Regions from separate parts of the Streptomyces sp. NPDC001843 genome, predicted to be linked through region 2. Evidence: riboswitches for the same ligand, from Rfam matches in the RefSeq annotation. Region 2 holds a riboswitch; the other holds the start of a gene.

Region 1 (9,493 bases), on a different contig from region 2:
GACGTGGTCGCCCTGATCAAGTCGACCGAGGTGTCGCTGGCGACGGCGTGAACGCGCAAGGGCCTGCGTCCGCCCAGGTCGTGTCCGCAACCTCCGCCCGGAGGGCGAGCCGCGCGGCGTCTGGTGCCTCTGGGGGAGCATGCCGGGCGTCGCGGAGCAGGCGGGACTTTGCGGACACGGCCCAGGACCCGCGTCTGCCCGGCAGAAGGCTTCAGTTTGTGCGCCAGAGCGGCAGATCCGCGTGCCGGACCCGGTAGCCACCCTTCGTGACGGGTGCGGAGGGTGCCGGTGCCATGCAGGAATTCACCTCATCCATGTGCTTGTCGCCGCCGACCGTCCAGTTCTCGGCGTCGTCCCAGGAGAAACCCACCCGGTCCCGGGACGGCTTCCCTGGCTTGTCCTCCCCGCCGTCGTACACGCTGAACCCGAGCCGCTTCCCCACCCAGTCCGGGCCTCCGGCGCTCACCTCGGTGATGACCGCGGTCAGGGTGGCGCTGCCGGGCGCGGTCACCAGGCAGTCGACCGTACCTTCGGCGGTGTAGGTGATGTTCCGCTCCGAGGAGTAATGGGAGACCTTCACCGTGCCGCGCGCGTCGGTCGGCAGCCCGCCGGGTAAGCCGGGGATCGGCCTGCTGAAGGGTACGGCGTGCGCGGCGAACGTCAGCGAGCGGATGTCGTCATCCTCCGCGTACGGCAGGCGGAACACGGCGGACCCGGTGACAGCCGCCTGTACCGGCCGCTCTCGGGGACTGCCTGACACCGCCGTGGCGCCGCTGGCCGCGGTGGCGGCAGCCGCGATCGCGACGACCATGGCCAGGGAAGCCGACTTGCGGGAGCGAAGCAGGGAACGCACAGGACTCATCAGGGTCTCCAGTCGCCGATGTGGTCGGGCGGCGGAGGTCCTCCCCACCCGAACTCATCCTCCGGTTCGCCCGCGCCGAGCACGTCACCCCGCAGAAGCGTCCACCTGTGAGACCCAGGTCGTACGGTCACGGTGCCCGTACGACCGGAAGTCGATCCCGGATGCCGAAGGGCAAGCCGAAGGCCCCGCCCAGGACGGACGGGGCCTCACACGCTCTCTCAGTCCTCGTAGGCGTCCAGCGGCGGGCAGGAGCAGACCAGGTTCCGGTCACCGAAGGCCTGGTCGATGCGGCGCACCGGCGGCCAGTACTTGTCGGCGGCCGAGGCCCCGGCCGGGAACACGGCCTCCGCCCGGCTGTAGGCGTGGTCCCACTCGCCGCCCAGCGCGCCGGCGGTGTGCGGGGCGTTCCGCAGCGGGTTGTCCTCGGCGGGCCACTCGCCCGTGCCGACCTTCTCGATCTCCGCGCGGATCGCGATCATCGCCTCGCAGAACCGGTCCAGCTCGGCCAGGTCCTCCGACTCGGTCGGCTCGATCATCAGCGTGCCGGCCACGGGGAAGGACATCGTCGGGGCGTGGAAGCCGTAGTCGATGAGCCGCTTGGCCACGTCGTCCACGGACACCCCGGTCGCCTTGGTCAGCGGCCGCAGGTCGATGATGCACTCGTGCGCGACCAGGCCGCCCGGGCCGGTGTAGAGCACCGGGTAGTGCGGCTCCAGTCGCTTGGCGATGTAGTTGGCGGACAGCACGGCCACCTGGGTGGCCCGCTTGAGGCCCTCGCCGCCCATCAGACGGACGTACGCCCACGAGATCGGCAGGATGCCCGCCGAGCCCCAGGGCGCGGCCGAGATCGGGCCGACACCCGTCTCGGGCCCGGCCGCCGGCTGGAGCGGGTGGTTCGGCAGGTACGGCGCGAGGTGCTCGCGCACGGCCACCGGGCCGACGCCGGGACCGCCGCCGCCGTGCGGGATGCAGAACGTCTTGTGCAGGTTGAGGTGCGAGACGTCACCTCCGAAGTGCCCCGGCTTGGCGAGCCCGACCAGCGCGTTGAGGTTGGCGCCATCGACGTACACCTGGCCGCCGGCCTCGTGGACCTGTGCGCAGATGTCGGCGACGTGCTCCTCGAAGACGCCGTGCGTCGAGGGATACGTGATCATGAGCACGGCCAGCTCGTCGCGGTACTGCTCGATCTTCGCGCGCAGGTCCTCGACGTCGATCTCGCCGTCCTCGGCGGTCTTGACGACGACGACCTTCATGCCGGCCATCACGGCGCTGGCGGCGTTGGTGCCGTGCGCGGAGGACGGGATGAGGCAGACGGTCCGCTGGTCGTCGCCGTTGGCGCGGTGGTAGCCGCGCACGGCGAGCAGGCCGGCGAACTCGCCCTGCGAACCGGCGTTGGGCTGCAGCGACACCTTGTCGTATCCGGTGACCTCGGCGAGACGTTCCTCCAGCTCACGGATGAGCGTGAGGTAACCCTGTGCCTGCTCCGCGGGGGCGAAGGGATGCAGCTGCCCGAACTCCGGCCAGGTGACCGGCTCCATCTCGGTGGTCGCGTTGAGCTTCATGGTGCAGGAGCCCAACGGGATCATGCCGCGGTCGAGCGCGTAGTCGCGGTCGGCCAGCCGGCGCAGGTAGCGCAGCATCGCCGTCTCGGAACGGTGCTGGCGGAAGACCGGATGGGTGAGGTATTCGTCGGTGCGCAGCAGGGCCTCGGGCAGCGTGTCCCCGGTCACCGCGTCCAGTGCCTCGATGTCCGCGTCGGTCCCGAAAGCCGACCACACGGCGGCCAGCCGGTCCCGGGTCGTGGTCTCGTCGCAGGCGGCCGAGACATGGTCGGCGTCGACGAGCCGCAGGTTGACCCCGTTCTCCCGGGCCGCGGCCACCACCTCGGCGGCCTTGCCCGGCACCCGCGCGGTGACCGTGTCGAAGAACGCGCCGTGCACGACCTCGATCCCGGCCGCCCGCAGACCCGCGGCCAGGAGGGTGGCGTAGCGGTGGGTGCGCCGGGCGATGCTCCGCAGGCCCTCGGGGCCGTGGTAGACGGCGTACATACCGGCCATGACGGCGAGCAGCACCTGAGCGGTGCAGATGTTGCTGGTGGCCTTCTCCCGGCGGATGTGCTGCTCACGGGTCTGCAGCGCCAGCCGGTAGGCCTTGTGCCCGTCCGCGTCCACGGACACGCCCACAAGACGGCCCGGCAGGCTGCGGGCGAACTTCTCGCGCACCGCCATGTAACCGGCGTGCGGGCCGCCGAAGCCCATCGGCACACCGAAGCGCTGGGTCGTACCGACCGCGATGTCCGCGCCGAGCTCGCCCGGGGAGGTCAGCAGGGTGAGTGCCAGCAGGTCGGCGGCGACGGTGACGAGCGCCCCGAGCCCGTGGGCCTGCTCGATGACGGGCCTGATGTCGCGTACGGCCCCGGAGGCGCCCGGGTACTGGATCAGCACGCCGTTGATCTCACGCTCGGCGACCTCGGCCGGGATGCCCTCGCTGAGGTCGGCCACGACGACCTCCACGCCGGTCGGTTCGGCGCGGGTCCGGATCACGGCGACGGTCTGCGGCAGCACGTCGGCGTCGACCAGGAAGAGGCCCTTCTTGTTCCTGCCCATGCGCCGGGAGAGCGCCATCGCCTCGGCCGCGGCGGTGCCCTCGTCGAGCAGCGAGGCGCCGGAGGTCGGCAGTCCGGTGAGCTCGGCGACCATCGTCTGGAAGTTCAGCAGGGCCTCGAGCCGGCCCTGGGAGATCTCCGGCTGGTACGGCGTGTAGGCCGTGTACCAGGCCGGGTTCTCCATGACGTTGCGCAGGATGACCGGCGGCGTGAAGGTCCCGTAGTAGCCCAGCCCGATCATCGAGCCGAGGACCTGGTTGCGGTCGGCGAGGGATCGCAGTTCGGCGAGCACCTCGGCCTCGGTGCGGGCGCCCGGCAGGTCCAGGGCGTCGGCGTTCTTGATCACGTCCGGTACCGCGGCGGCGGTCAGTTCGCCGAGTGAGCCGTAGCCGACGTGCGCGAGCATCTTGGCCCGCGCCTCCTGGTCGGGGCCGATGTGGCGCTGCTCGAACGGAATGCCCTGTTCGAGCTCGGAGAGCGGAGTGCGGTGGGCGGTCATTGCGGAGGCCTCCTGGTCTGACGCGACCTTCGAGGGGCACCCCGGTACGGATACCCCGACGGCCTCCCCCTCTGTCATCTCGACCTGAGAGCTTCACCGGGTCGCCCGAAGGTCCCGGCTTTCACCGTCGGTGAGAGCGGAAGCCGTCGAGACACCGCCCTGCTTTCCAGAGTGACCTCGTCCGTGCGGTACGTGGGCCTGAGAGATTCCGGGGAGGAGTTGCTCCTTCGGCGCCTCCGATGGTGTCCGGAGGACTCTCCCGCACGGGGTCAGCAGCCGCTTGCCAGCGTACCAGCGAGGTCAACGTGTGAGCCTCGAGTGGCCGCCTTCCTGAATGTGCTCTTTTGTAGTGCTAACGGATGAGTTGCGACCAAGAGGAGGGACCGTGCGAACCGATATCGATCCGCGCCACCTGATCGGCCGCAAGGCGTTCGACCGGAACGGCGACAAGATCGGCACGATCGACGAGGTCTACCTCGACGACGCGACCGGCGAGCCCGAGTGGGCGGCCATACGCACCGGGCTGTTCTCCAGGGACGCCTTCGTCCCTCTGGAGCCCAGCGAGCTGATCGACGGCGCCCTGCAAGTCCCCTTCGACCGGTCCCTCATCAAGGACGCACCCGACTTCGGCGTCGGCCGCCATCTCTCCCCGGAGCAGGAGCTCCAGCTGTACCACCACTACGGCCTCGACGTGAGCACCTCTCCCCCACTCCCGGACCACGACTTCGGCGATCTCGCGGGCACGGACGAGACGGCGGGACCGACGTAGCAGCCGGGGGCACGCCGCCCGCCCAGGGCTGCTCCCGCTAGGGCTGATCCCGCTAGGGCTGCTCCTGCTAGGGGCTGCTCCCGCCATGGTCTGCTCGCGCTATGGGCTGCTCGCGGCGCCTCGGGCCCCCTCGTCCCGCGCACCGCCCCGGAGGCCGCTCGACGCTGCCCCGGCGGTCAGCGGGAGCGGGTCCGCCGGTTCCAGGGCCGGATCCTCGACCCTGAAGGTCCGCACCCGGCCGGGCCCCGAGTCGGGGGTCTCGAAGCGCACGGTGACCCGCCCGAGGCCGCTGCCCTGCACCCAGCCGTGGCCGAACTCGGTGTGCCGTATGTCGTGCCCCGCGGGCCAGCGCCGTTCGGCCGGCGTCGGCTGGTGCTCGGCGGAATCGGTCACCACCTCCTCCGCCGCCGCCGTTTCCGTCAGCTCGCCCGCCGCCTGCGCGAACAGGTCCTCCTGGGTGTAGTCGGCGAGCCCGGAGACCCCCACGCCGAGCAGCCGTACGCCGCCGGTCGTGTCAACGGAGTCCAGCAGCCGGGCCGCCGCCTCCCGCACCACCGCCGGATCGTCCGTGGGCCCGCGCAGGGTCTCGGACCGGGTCAGCGTCGAGAAGTCGTACCGCCGTACCTTCAGCACGATGGTCCGTCCGGACAGCCCGGCCCCGCGCAGCCGCCGCACGCACCGGTCGGCCAGCCGCTGCACCTCCAGACCGACCCGGACCCGGTCGTGGATGTCCACGTCATAGGTGTCCTCGACCGACACCGACTTGGCCTCCCGCTCCGCCACCACAGGACGTTCGTCGCGTGCCAGCGCCATGGCGTACAGAGCGTGGCCATGAGCCTTCCCCAGCAGCCGTACGAGTTCGTCCTCGCCCGCCTCGGCGAGTTCGTCGACCGTGGTGATACCGGCGCGTCGCAGATGGTCCCCGGTGGCCGGGCCCACCCCGGGCAGCGTGCGCACCGGCATGGGACCGAGCATCGCCCGCTCGGTGCCCGGCTCGATCAGTACCAGCCCGTCCGGCTTGGCCTGCTCGGAGGCGATCTTCGCGAGCATCTTGGAGGCGGCGAGTCCCACCGACCCCGTGAGCCCCGTGGCGGCCCGGATGTCCGCGCGCAGCCTCGCTCCCGCCAGTCGCGCCGACTGCTCGTCCCAGGCCGTTCCGCCGGCCTCCAGGTCCACGAACGCCTCGTCCAGGCTGAGCGGCTCCACGAGCGGGGACAGCGCCCGCAGCAACGCCATCACCTGTTCACTGATCGAGCGGTACAACCCGAAGCGCGGAACGAGGTAGGCCGCGTTGGGGGCGAGCCGACGCGCCTGCGCCATCGGCATCGCCGAATGGACTCCGAACACCCGCGCCTCGTACGACGCGGTGGCGACCACTCCGCGCGGCCCGAGCCCGCCCACGACGACGGCCTTGCCGCGCAGGCTCGGCTTGGACGCCTGCTCCACCGAGGCGAAGAAGGCATCCATGTCGAGATGCAGGATCGTGGGCGCGTTTCTCACATCTCCGATGCTGCACCACACCACTGACAACGCCCGGCCGGCCGGCGCACCGGCGGCAGCGCATCCTCCGTCGCCGGACGGCGGCCGCGCTCAGACCGCCCTGTTGCGCCGCCGCGCCAGCTCGTCCGCGGGGTTCTGGCCGACGAGGGTCTCACCGGTGTCGATGCGCTCCCCGTGCAGTTGGGAGAGCGCGCTTTCCACGTCTCGCCACACCACTCCCACGGCGATTCCGAAGATCCCCTGACCGCCCTGCAACAGGGCGTGGACCTCGTCGGGGGAGGTGCATTCGTACACCGTGGCGCCGTCGCTCATCAGCGTCATGCGTTCCAGGTCACTGAAGCCGCGTTCTCTGAGGTGCTGGACGGCGGTGCGGATGTTCTGCAGTGAGACACCGGTGTCCAGAAAGCGCTTCACGATCTTGAGGACGACCACATCGCGGAAGCTGTACAGACGCTGCGTGCCCGACCCGTAGGCCGGCCGCACGCTCGGCTCGACCAGACCTGTGCGGGCCCAGTAGTCGAGTTGGCGGTAAGTGATCCCGGCGGCCGCGCAGGCCGTCGGTCCGCGGTAGCCGATCTGTTCGGACGCCATGGACGCCGCCCCTCCGCCGTTCGGCACGGCCGTCGGCCGCTTCGGGACGGGATCTGCCGCGCCGGCATGAGGGGGGTACCCCCTGCCCGAGCGGAGCCGAGCGCTGGGGGAAGGGTACGGACCGCTCTCCCCGAAACCGCGTCCGGGGGCACCCCCAGCCGTACCGTCGCCGCTGCTTCTCACGCCGACCTCCGTCCTTGACCTGCCTTCTCGACGGTAGGCAGTCACCAGGGGTGCGTCAACGATCGCCACACTCGGCACGCCGAGTGATAATCACCCTAAGAGTGGTTTCCCGTGCCCCACCGCGGGGAAAGGCTAGCCGAATGCGCTGGCGGGGAACGTCAGGACGCTCTCGTCGGCCCTGGGCGGGCACCGCCGCAACTGCGGTCACACGCCGTCAAGGGGCCGGTCACGGACCGCGTGTCCGCCACCGGCCGCCCACCGCTCTCACTGGCTGCTGGTGCCGAAGTCCTCGGGCGAGATCTGGTCGAGGAACTCGCGGAACTTCTCCACCTCGTCCTCCTGCTCGTCCGGAATCGCGATGCCCGCGTCGTCGAGCACCGTGTCACTGCCGTAGATCGGCGTTCCGGTGCGCAGGGCCAGCGCTATGGCGTCGGACGGGCGGGCGCTCACCTCGACGCCGCTGGCGAAGACCAGCTCCGCGTAGAAGACGCCCTCACGCAGGTCCGTGATGCGTACTTCGGTGAGCTCCTGACCGACGGCCTCCAGCACGTCCTTGAACAGGTCGTGGGTCAGCGGTCGTGCGGGGGCCATGCCCTGCTGGGCGAAGGCGATCGCCGTGGCCTCCCCCGGCCCGATCCAGATGGGGAGGTACCGGTCGCCGCCCACTTCACGCAGGAGCACGATCGGTTGGTTGGAGGGCATTTCCACCCGGACACCTACGACATCGAGCTCGTTCACACAGCAACCCTAGGCCGTGCCCGGGACGTTTGGGTAGTCGGGCCGGGAACGGGTGCCCGATCCGGCCTCCGCACACCAGTACCGCTCAAGGCAGCCGCACCCCGAGCGCGGTCTGCACCAGAGCCGCGTGCAGCCTCACCGTGAGCGCTGCCAGCTCCCTCGTACGGGCCTCCGCATGCGCCCTGGTCTGCGGATTCCGGTGGCGCTTGAGCGGGGCCACCACCTGGTCCACCAGCCCGGCCTCACGGTCGGCGGCGGCCTTCATCACCCGAAGATGGCGCGGCTCGATACCGAACCGACCCAGTTCCGCCACCAGGGAGGCAACGGTGACGGCCTCCGCGTCGTACACCCCGCCCTCCAGGGGAGTGAGGAGTCCGTACGACTCCCACTCCTCCAGATCGCTCTCGTCGATCCCGGCGGCCGCCAGCAGCTCGGCCCGCCCGATCCGGGCCGCTGTGGGCCCCTCGGCGGGCTGGAGCACGGACTCTCCGTCGCGCTGGCGCCCGACGACCGGCAACTGCACGGCCTCACCGCGCTCCATCGCGTCCAGGTGCTCCCGGATCACCTTGAGCGGCAGATAGTGGTCCCGCTGCATCCTCAGGACGTGACCGAGGCGCTCGACGTCCCCGGCGCTGAACTTCCGGTAGCCCGAGGGGGTCCGCTGCGGCTCGACCAGCCCTTCCGACTCCAGGAACCGGATCTTGGAGATCGTGACTTCGGGGAACTCGTCACGCAGCGCGTTCAGCACCGTGCCGATGCTCACCAGCCCACTGTCCGTGGCGGCGGTGCCGTGCCCGGCACCGCCGCTCGGTGTTCGAAGCATGGACCTTCCCTGGGGGTTCCCCCGGACGGCGTCCGGGGGATGGTCAGATGCCCTGCCGGCTCGCGTAGAACACCAGCCGGTACTTGCCGATCTGCACTTCGTCACCGTTCGACAGGGCGACCTGGTCGATCCGCTCCCGGTTGACGTACGTACCGTTCAGACTGCCGACGTCGGCCACCGTGAAGGAGCCGTCCGGGGAGCGCCGGAACTCCACGTGCCGACGCGAGACCGTGACGTCGTCCAGGAAGATGTCGCTCTGCGGATGACGTCCGGCCGTGGTCAGCTCGCTGTCCAGCAGGAAGCGGCTGCCCGAGTTCGGCCCACGGCGCACCACCAGCAGCGCCGAGCCCAGCGGCAGCGCGTCGACGGCCGCCTGCGCCTCCGGGGAGAGCATCGGCGTCTGGCCGGTCGCCTCGGCGTCGTAGGCCTCGAGACCCGAGATGGAGATCGTGGACGTCGTCTCGGACGCACGCTCCGGCACGGCTCCGGGGCGCAGCGGCGCGCCACAGTTGGAACAGAAGCGGGCGTTGTCCGCGTTGCGGTTTCCGCACCTCGTACACACCACTGCCGACATGGACGGATCCTCCTGCCCCGCCGGAGCGCTGGACGCGTACGGGCCGGAGGTAAACCCTCCACCCGTACCTGAGGTTGACGGTTGCCCGAAACCTATGCCGCCGGACTGGGCAGGGTCAACAGACGGCGCGCCCTGACCTCCGGAAATGTCACCGCCCGGACCAGCGACCTGGTCACGGAACAGCGGGCGCTGACCCTCTGCGTCAGGCTGTGCGCGATGGCGGGCGGTCGCGTTGTCGCTGCCCTCTCGCGCGCTCTTGCCGAACAACTTCGCAAACAACTTCACGGGCGATTCCCCTTGACCGAAACAGACCCGCCCGTGGGGCAGGACGAACCCTGATTGCCTACAC
Region 2 (9,493 bases):
CGCGCGTAGATGGCGGAGTACAGCAGGGCGAGCGAACACCACGCCGGGAAGAGGGTGTTGGCCCACTGTGCGGGATTCTCGGTGAGCGGGACGTAGGTGCGGCCGAAGATCGGCCACTGGTAGGTGAAGAGCAGGATCGCCAGGTTGCCCGTGAAGAACATGGGCAGCGAGACACCGGCGAGCGCGACGCCCATGAAGGTGCGGTCGAAGACCGAGCGCGGCTTCAGCGCGGAGATGACGCCGATCACGACACCGGAGACCAGCCACAGCACGGCGGCACCCGCGGCCAGCGACAGGGTCACCGGAAGGCGGTCGACGAGCTTCGGCCAGACCGCCTCGTGGGTCTTGAAGGAGTAGCCGAAGCAGGGTGCGTTGCAGTGCACCGTGCTGGGACCGACGCTGTAGTCGGCGCCGGCCAGGATCCCCTTGATGAAGTGCCAGTACTGGACGTAGACGGGCTGGTCCAGACCGAGGTTGTGCTTGACCGCGGCGATGTCCGCCTTCGACGGGCTCTTGCCGATGTACTGCTGTGCCAGCTGGTCCGCTGTCTGACCGGCCAGTCTCGGCAGCAGGAAGAAGATGGCGAAGGTGACCGCGGAGACGACCAGCAGCAGGATCACTGCCGCCACCGTCCGACGGAGGATGTACGAGATCACGGGGACCGGCGCTGGTGCCCGCGGGCCGCGAAGCCCGCGGGCACCAATGCCTTCACCTGCCTTCCGGGGCTGCTACTTCTTCGTGGTGCCGAGGTTGAGGTAGTCGTACTGACCGCTGAAGGCCGACGTGGAGGTCACGTTGGTCGCCCAGGGGGAGCGGTACAGCAGGACCTTGAAGTAGGTCAGCGGGACGATGACCGCCTGGTCCATGGTGGCCTTGTCGATCTCGCCGTACAGCTTGTTGCGGGCGGCCAGGTCCGGGGTGGCGATCGCCTGGGCCAGCTTGGCGTCGACGCCCTTGTTCTCGAACTGCGACAGGTTCGTGTTGCCGGACTGGCTGATGGCCTTGCTGTTCAGGATCTGCTGCAGGAAGCCGTAGCCGGACGGCCAGTCGGCGCCCCACTGCATCATCATGATGCCGACGTTGTTCTTCTCGGTGAACTTCGGCACACCCGCGTAGTCGGTGAAGTACTTGCCCTGCGGGTACTGCTTCAGGCTGGCGTTGATGCCGACCTTCTTCAGCGAGCTGATGATCGCCGTGGCCGCGTCGACCTCCTGCTGGCGGTCGGAGCGGGCCGTGATGTTGGTCGTGATCGACGTCTTGCCACAGGCCTTCAGGTGCTCCTTGGCCTTGGCGACGTCACCCTTGTTGCCCGGCGTCGCGTAGACGTCGGCCTTCTCGTAGCCGGGGATGTCCGGCGGGAGCACGGTGCTGGCGATGTCACCGCGGATCGGGCCGCCCTCGGCGGTCTGCACGGAGACCTTGTCGATGGCGTACTCGACGGCCTTGCGGCACTCGATGTTGTCGAACGGCTTGACCTTGGTGTTGATCGCCGCGTAGACGAGGCGGCCGCCGTAGGCGTTGTCGGTGCTGGCCTTGCCGTCCGCCGAGTTGAGGATGCTGGCCTGGGTAGAGGCCTGGACGCCGGTGCCGGCGAGGTCGACGGTGGCGTCGCCGGACTGCAGGTCCTTGTCGATCGTCTCGCCGTTGACCTTCAGGTTGACGACGATCTTGTCCGGCAGTTGCTTGCGCAGCGGGTCGGTCTTCGGGTCCCAGTTCTTGTTGCGGACCAGGACGACCTGCTTGCCCTCCTGGTAGCTCTGGAACTGGTAGGAGCCGGAGGAGACGATGTGCTTGACGTAGTCGACGCCGTCGTCCTTGGCCTGGGGCACCGGAGCCGTCTGGGGGGCCGCGACCAGGTAGTCGAACTCCTGGAAGGAACGGTTCAGGTGGAAGACGATCGTGGTGTCGTCCGGGGTCTCGATCGAGGACAGGCCCTTGGCGCTCTTGTCCTTGTACGGACCCTTGTACTTGTCGCCGTCCTTCATGAACTGCTGGAAGTAGTTCGGGCCGAGCGAGAGCACGTCACGCGCGAAGTTCGACCGCTCGACGGCGTACTTGACGTCCTTCGAGGTGATCGGCGTGCCGTCCTGGTACTTCAGGCCCGGACGCAGCTTGTACGTCCAGGTCTTGCCGCCGTCGCTCGAAACACCCTTGCTGGCAGCGAGGTCCGGAACGAGGGTGTTGCCCTTCTCGCCGGGGCCGGGCTGGAACGTCATCAGCGGGCGCGCGTAGAGCCGGCTGAAGTTGTACATGTACGCGTAGTACGTGTTGCCCGGGTCGAACGAGTCCGGCACGTCCGACATCTCATAGGTGACCGTGCCACCCTTTTTGTCGGACGCGTTGACGACACCCGTGGTCGCCTTGTTGGCACCGGCCGCCTTCGGCGCGCCGCCGTCCTTGTTGTCATCGGCCTTGCTGCAACCTGCAACGAGCAGGCTGGCGGAGCCGATGGCCGCAACCGCGGCCAGTGCTGACCTTCGCATGATGGTCTGCTTCCCCTCCATTGATCGGAAACTTGATGGACTCTCGGGGGCTGCCTAGCGGCTGCGGGGGTCGAGAGCGTCGCGGAGACCGTCACCGAGCAGATTGAACGCCAGGACGGTGATGAAGATGGCGAGTCCGGGCACGATCATGTACTGGGGATCGACCTGGTAGTACGTGACGGCCTCCCGGAGCATGCCGCCCCAGGACGCCTGCGGGGGCTGGATGCCGACGCCGAGGAAGCTCAGCGACGCCTCGAAGAGGATGTTGGTCGGGATGAGCAGCGTCGAGTAGACGATGATCGGGCCGACCAGGTTCGGCATCAGCTCGCGGAAGAGGATGTACGGGCCCTTGGCACCCATGCCGCGGGCGGCGTCCACGAACTCGCGCTCGCGCAGGGCGAGGGTCTGGCCTCGCACGATCCGGCCCAGGTAGGGCCAGTTGAAGAAGCCGATGACGAAGATGAGCACGCTCAGGTGGAGCGGCAGTCCGTTGAGGCCGAACGCGCCGCCCTGGAGGGTGGCGGAGATGGCGATGGCGAAGAGCAGGAGGGGGAAGGCGAGGAAGGTGTCCATCAGCCGGCTGATGACCGAGTCGACCCGTCCGCCGTAGTAGCCGGCGACGACACCCATGATGGCGCCGATCACGTTGGACAGGATCGTGGCGCCGAAGGCGACCACCAGCGACACCCAGGAGCCCTCCAGGATGCGGGTGGCGATGTCCCGGCCGAACTTCGGGTCGACGCCCAGCGGGTGATCGAGGCTCATGCCGCCCATGCCGCCCTTGGGCAGCGAGGTGTCGGGCACGATCAGGTCCTGGTGGAAGGCGTTGGGGTCGAGGCCGAACATCGCCTGGATCGGGCGCGAGAGGATCGCGACCAGGATCAGCAGGATCACGATGACGCCGCCGGCCACCGCGACTCTGTCCCTCTTGAACCGCGTCCAGGCGATCTGCCCAAGGGAACGGCCCTCGATCTGCCCCTTACCGGCACCCTCGAGCACAGCTTCCGGCTGTGCCTCGGCTGCCGCCCCGGTGGTCTCGATCGGTGCGGTCACAGTGACCCGACCCCTCTCGCCGGTGGTGACCGGCCTGCGCCTGCCGCGGATTGCGGCTTTGTCGACTTGCACACTCGATCACGAGGTCAGCGACCTCGTGCCTGAGTCGCGAGTCTTCAGCGTCGTCGCGATCACCCGCCAGAGCTGGCGGGGAAAGTATGCGTAACCGTGATGCTGTTCGGGGGATTCCGTTATCCGAACAGTGGGTAACGACCCCCGGACGCGGGCCAGTCGGGACAAGAGGCTTTATTCCGGTCATTTCATGACCATCGGCGGCGATCTACGCGCGAAGAAATGTGTCAACCCGGTGCGGCAGATGGAACGCGGAGCCCCCATGCGCTCGCCGGTGCTCAGTAGCCGCCCGGCGCGGTCGGGTAACCGTACCCGGCGGCCGGGGCCGGGGGCTGGGCGGGGGCGTGTGCCTCGCGGTCGTAGAACGGGCGGGCCTTGGCCCGCATCCACAGGGCGACGGGGTCGTACTCGTCGGACATCGCGACGGTCGACACCGGCAGCCCGTCCGGGACCGCCCCGATGGACTGCTGCATCATCGCGCGCACCGAGTCCACGGCCGGCGGCGAGGCGTCGTACACGTCGAGGCCGATGGCGAGGTACGGCGCCCCGAGCGCGGGCTGCACCCAGGCTCGGCGCAGCGAACGGACCGCCGGAGTGCGGTGCGCGTTCTGCGCGAGCAGGGCGTAGAACTGCGGGACCTCGATACCCGGTTCCGACAGGCTCAGCGGGCCGGCGGGCTGGCGGTCCAGGCCGGTGGCGATGCGGCGCAGGTCGAGCCAGGGGACGCCGACGCCGCCGCCCGGGGCGTGCGGGTTGAGCCAGAGGCCGTAGTGGTCCGGGTAGAGGGTGCGGGCCACGTCGACCGCGTCGACCACTTCGTAGGACCGGTTCCAGCCGCTGGCCGACAGCTCCTGGGCGGAGGTGACGCAAGGGGCGTAGCCGAAGCCGTCCACCTCCATGTTCCCGTACTGGGCGTCGGGGGAGCCTGCCTGGCCGTGCCACAGGAGCATCCACACCTGGCCGGAAGCCGGGGTCGCGAGCGCCCTGAGGAGTGCCTCGTAGGCGTCGTAACGCCCGGGCGTCACCTGGCGCAGCATGTGCTCGACGCTGCCGCTGCGGCTCGCGCTCACCTGTCTTACCGCCCCTTCGAGAAGTTGCCCCGCGTTTGGCATCAGCTTAAGCGCCCACGAACTTCGGACTGCCGGTCCGTCGGCGGTGTGGATGGGCCGTGGTCTCCCGTGCCCGGGCGGCTCAGTGACCGTACTGGTAGAAGGGCCGCACGCTCGTCTTCAGCCAGTCGCCCACCGGGTCGTCGGTCACGTCCAGCAGGACCAGGTTGACCGGCCACCGGACCGGGGCCCGCCCCAGCGCCCGGCCCAGCGCTTCGAGGGGCAGGGCCCTCAGGTCGCCCTCCCACTGGGAGAGCTCGACGCCGATGAACATGACCGGGTCGGCCGTCTCGATGGCGGCGAGGCAGCGGCGGGCGGTGAGGACGACCCCGATCGCCGCGAACTCGGCGGAGGCGGCGGCGAGGAAGTCGATCGGGTCGTCCTGCCAGTCGGGTTCGTAGAGGCGGACCCGGCCGCCGCTCGCGGGGCCGTCCAGCGGGGTGCGTCCGGCGCGGCACAGCTCGGCCACCGCGGACGGCGGGAGGGGGACGCCCACCATGCCGTCCGGGTTGACGACGATGCCGGCCTGCGGGGGCAGGCCACGGGCGAACTCCACGGCGGGGGCGATGGTGTACGCCATGTGGGCGCCGACGACCTGGCGGAACTGCTCCTCGGAGCTGAAGACCGGTACGTACGCCTGGCCGTCGATCTCCATCGTGGGCAGGTCGAGCGGGCCGCCGTGCGCGCCGCGGCCGTTCGGCAGCGGGATCCACAGGAAGCTCCGGCCCAGGACCTCGATGATCCGGCCGCCTGCCGAGGGGATGCCGAACGACGCCGACAGCACCTCCTCCAGCTCGTTGCCGGGCCATCCTCCGTGCGGATGTGGGTGTGTCTGTGCCGGGAAGTCCGCGGGAAAGTCCGCCGGGAAGTCCATCTGCCTACCGCCTGCTGGGACCAACTGTTGTGGCTGAAAGGCTAGCGGGTACCTGTGCCCGGTTCGGGGGTCTCATCGGTCCGCGAAGCCGATCCCGCGCAGCACGTCGGCCGCGTCCCGGTCGAGCAGCACCGCCGAGCCGCAGCCCTGGGGCAGTTCGCCCCGCTCCACCGCGCGCAGCAGCCGGGCGGCCGCCCTGCGGTGGCGCAGGAAGGCGTACCGGGAGACGCCCCGGCCGCGCTCGCGCTGGCCGTGCCGGGCCGTGGCGGGCGGAACGTCGAGCAGCAGCAGGTGCAGGGTGCCGCCCCGGCGCCGGGCTTCGCGGGACAGCCAGCCGCGCACCCAGGACTGCGTGCCGCAGTCGTGTACGACGACGCCCTCGCCGGTGTGCAGGGCGCGGCGCAGTCTCGCGTAGTGGGCGAGGCGGACCAGGGGGCGGTACACCACGTAGGGGAGGAAGCGGGGCATGCGGTGTTCCCAGTGGTCGCGGGCGTCCTGGGAGTCGATGCGGATGCCGTCGACGGCACGGTGCATCAGGGTGGACTTGCCGCTGCCGGGCAGGCCGGTGACCACGACCAGGTCGCGGGGGCCGAAGAGCAGGCCGTGCGGGCTGTGTCCGGCGCGGTCGCGCAGGTCGCGGACGACGGGTGCCGGGCGGGATGCGCGCCGCTCGCGGGCCGGGGCGGCGGGCTGCCGGGGCACCGCGACGCCCGTGGTCGCCGCGTAGGCCGAGGTCCTGTTCACCGTGATCGTCCTCCCTGTGGTCAGGAAAGGTTCTCCCCACCGAATGTAAAGAGAAGGTAATGCACGGTGTCTCCCGATTCGGTGCTCGTAGTGCCACAGCCCGGTCACAAGTGACGCGCTATAGTGTGCCCGCCAACTGCATACCGGCCGTTTGAATCCGCGCGGGAGAGTCCCCGGGCAGCAGCTTCGCCGGGGCGCCGAAGGAGCAAGTCCCTCCCTTGAATCTCTCAGGCCCCGTCACCGCGCGGGTGAGGCACATCTGAAAAGCGGGCCGCTGTGACAGCGACCCCACCCAAGGTGCAAGCCGTGCCTCCCCTCGGGGTGATCATGGCGAACCTCTCAGGTTCCGATGACAGATGGGGAGGAACTTTCCTCACCTTCCCCCACGCTCGAACGAGCTCGCGCGGGAGGTGCCCCCATACCTTGGGAGACGACCGATGAGCAGTACCCAACCCCGCCGTACCGCGCTCGATGCGCTGCATCGCTCGCTCGGCGCGACGATGACCGACTTCGCCGGCTGGGACATGCCGCTGCGCTACGGCTCCGAGCGCGACGAGCACCTCGCCGTGCGGACCAGGGCCGGGCTCTTCGACCTCTCCCACATGGGTGAGATCACCGTGACCGGCCCGCAGGCCGCCGCCCTGCTGAACCACGCCCTCGTCGGGAACATCGCCTCGGTCGGTGTCGGCCGTGCCCGTTACACCATGATCTGCCGGGCCGACGGCGGCATCCTGGACGACCTGATCGTCTACCGCCTGGCCGAGACCGAGTTCATGGTGGTGGCCAACGCCTCCAACGCCCAGGTGGTGCTCGACGCCCTGACCGAGCGGTCCGCCGGCTTCGACGCCGAGGTCCGTGACGACCGGGACGCCTACGCGCTGATCGCCGTCCAGGGCCCCGAGTCCCCCGGCATCCTGGGGTCCCTCACCGACGCCGACCTCGACGGCCTGAAGTACTACGCCGGCCTGCCCGGGACCGTCGCCGGCGTCCCGGCGCTCATCGCGCGCACCGGCTACACCGGCGAGGACGGCTTCGAGCTCTTCGTGAAGCCCGAGCACGCGGTCGAGCTGTGGCAGGCGCTGAGCAAGGCCGGCGAGGGCGTCGGGCTGGTGCCCTGCGGCCTGTCCTGCCGGGACACGCTGCGCCTGGAGGCGGGCATGCCGTTGTACGGGCACGAGCTCAGCACCTCCCTCACGCCCTTCGACGCCGGGCTCGGCCGGGTGGTGAAGTTCGAGAAGGAGGGCGACTTCGTGGGCCGCGAGGCGCTGGCCGAGGCCGCCTCGCGCGCCGAGCAGAACCCGCCGCGCGTCCTGGTCGGCCTGGTCGCCGAGGGCCGCCGGGTCCCGCGCGCCGGGTACCCGGTGGTCGCCGGCGGCAAGGTGATCGGCGAGGTCACCTCCGGCGCGCCCTCCCCCACCCTGGGCAAGCCCATCGCCATGGCCTACGTCGACGCGGCGCACTCGGCGCCGGGCACACCGGGCGTCGGCGTGGACATCCGGGGCAGCCACGAACCGTACGAAGTCGTGGCACTGCCGTTCTACAAGCGGCAGAAGTAGACACTGGGCGGGTGCACCGGCGTCCGAACGTGACCCTGCGCACATTTCCGCTGCTCACAGAAGTTTCCAGCAGTCCCGCTTTCACCAGCACTCCCCCGCGTACAGGAGAATTCAGGCCATGAGCAACCCCCAGCAGCTGCGCTACAGCAAGGAGCACGAGTGGCTGTCGGCCGCCGAGGACGGCGTCTCGACGGTCGGCATCACCGAGTTCGCGGCCAACGCGCTCGGCGACGTCGTCTACGCCCAGCTCCCCGAGGTCGGCTCCACGGTGACCGCGGGCGAGACCTGCGGCGAGCTGGAGTCCACCAAGTCGGTGTCCGACCTGTACTCGCCGGTCACCGGTGAGGTCACCGCGATCAACGAGGACGTCGTCGACGACCCGTCGCTGGTGAACTCCGCCCCCTTCGAGGGCGGCTGGCTGTTCAAGGTACGCGTCACGGACGAGCCGGCCGACCTGCTCTCCGCCGACGAGTACGTCGCCCACACCGCCGGCTGAGGAGTCGTAGCCGTATGACTGTCCTGAACACGTCCCTGCACGAGCTGGACCCGGAGATCGCCGCCGCGGTCGACGCCGAGCTGGAGCGCCAGCAGTCCACCCTGGAGATGATCGCCTCGGAGAACTTCGCTCCGCTCGCGGTCATGGAGGCGCAGGGCTCGGTCCTGACCAACAAGTACGCCGAGGGCTACCCGGGCCGCCGCTACTACGGCGGCTGCGAGCACGTCGACGTCGCCGAGCAGATCGCCATCGACCGGGTCAAGGAGCTGTTCGGCGCCGAGTACGCCAACGTGCAGCCGCACTCGGGCGCCTCCGCCAACCAGGCCGCCCTGTTCGCGCTCGCCCAGCCCGGGGACACCATCCTCGGCCTGGACCTGGCGCACGGCGGGCACCTCACCCACGGCATGCGGCTGAACTTCTCCGGCAAGCAGTTCGACGTGGTCGCCTACCACGTGGACCCGGCGACCGGCCTGGTCGACATGGCCGAGCTGGAGCGGCTGGCCAAGGAGCACCGGCCGAAGGTGATCATCGCGGGCTGGTCGGCGTACCCGCGGCAGCTCGACTTCGCCGAGTTCCGCCGGATCGCCGACGAGGTCGAGGCGCACCTGTGGGTCGACATGGCGCACTTCGCGGGCCTGGTCGCCGCCGGTCTCCACCCGAACCCGGTGCAGTACGCGGACGTCGTCACCTCCACCACCCACAAGACCCTCGGCGGCCCGCGCGGCGGCATCATCCTGGCGAAGAAGGAGTTCGCGAAGAAGCTGAACTCGTCCGTCTTCCCGGGCTTCCAGGGCGGCCCCCTGGAGCATGTGATCGCGGCGAAGGCGGTCTCCTTCAAGGTCGCCGCCTCCGAGGACTTCAAGGAGCGGCAGCGTCGTACGGTGGAGGGTGCGCGAATCCTCGCCGAGCGGCTGACGGCCGCCGACGCCCGTGAGGCCGGCGTGAACGTGCTCTCCGGCGGTACGGACGTGCACCTGATCCTGGTGGATCTGCGTAACTCCGAGCTGGACGGGCAGCAGGCCGAGGACCGTCTCCACGAGGTGGGCATCACGGTCAACCGCAACGCCGTCCCGAACGACCCGCGTCCGCCGATGGTGACGTCGGGT

Evidence for each region. Region 2 has a riboswitch for glycine ahead of gcvT (glycine cleavage system aminomethyltransferase GcvT). Riboswitches for the same ligand answer to the same signal wherever they lie in the genome.
Region 1: another riboswitch for glycine. It lies ahead of gcvP (aminomethyl-transferring glycine dehydrogenase); the one in region 2 lies ahead of gcvT (glycine cleavage system aminomethyltransferase GcvT).

Annotation. Positions count from the first base shown of each region.
Region 1 is NZ_JBIATQ010000004.1:5,944-15,436, reverse strand. Features, by position in the region: gene ACFYZQ_RS11455 (molybdopterin-binding protein) at 1-51, shown strand, start outside; gene ACFYZQ_RS11450 (hypothetical protein) at 212-862, opposite strand; gene gcvP (aminomethyl-transferring glycine dehydrogenase) at 1,081-3,966, opposite strand; glycine riboswitch at 4,143-4,238, opposite strand; gene ACFYZQ_RS11440 (PRC-barrel domain-containing protein) at 4,352-4,735, shown strand; gene ACFYZQ_RS11435 (DNA polymerase IV) at 4,835-6,235, opposite strand; gene ACFYZQ_RS11430 (MerR family transcriptional regulator) at 6,326-7,009, opposite strand; gene ACFYZQ_RS11425 (bifunctional nuclease family protein) at 7,274-7,747, opposite strand; gene ACFYZQ_RS11420 (MerR family transcriptional regulator) at 7,833-8,570, opposite strand; gene ACFYZQ_RS11415 (FHA domain-containing protein) at 8,614-9,429, opposite strand.
Region 2 is NZ_JBIATQ010000010.1:295,451-304,943, reverse strand. Features, by position in the region: gene ACFYZQ_RS25780 (ABC transporter permease) at 1-656, opposite strand, end outside; gene ACFYZQ_RS25775 (ABC transporter substrate-binding protein) at 729-2,504, opposite strand; gene ACFYZQ_RS25770 (ABC transporter permease) at 2,538-3,536, opposite strand; gene ACFYZQ_RS25765 (enhanced serine sensitivity protein SseB C-terminal domain-containing protein) at 3,887-4,720, opposite strand; gene ACFYZQ_RS25760 (enhanced serine sensitivity protein SseB) at 4,800-5,591, opposite strand; gene ACFYZQ_RS25755 (AAA family ATPase) at 5,664-6,341, opposite strand; glycine riboswitch at 6,488-6,588, shown strand; gene gcvT (glycine cleavage system aminomethyltransferase GcvT) at 6,773-7,891, shown strand; gene gcvH (glycine cleavage system protein GcvH) at 8,010-8,387, shown strand; gene glyA (serine hydroxymethyltransferase) at 8,402-9,493, shown strand, end outside.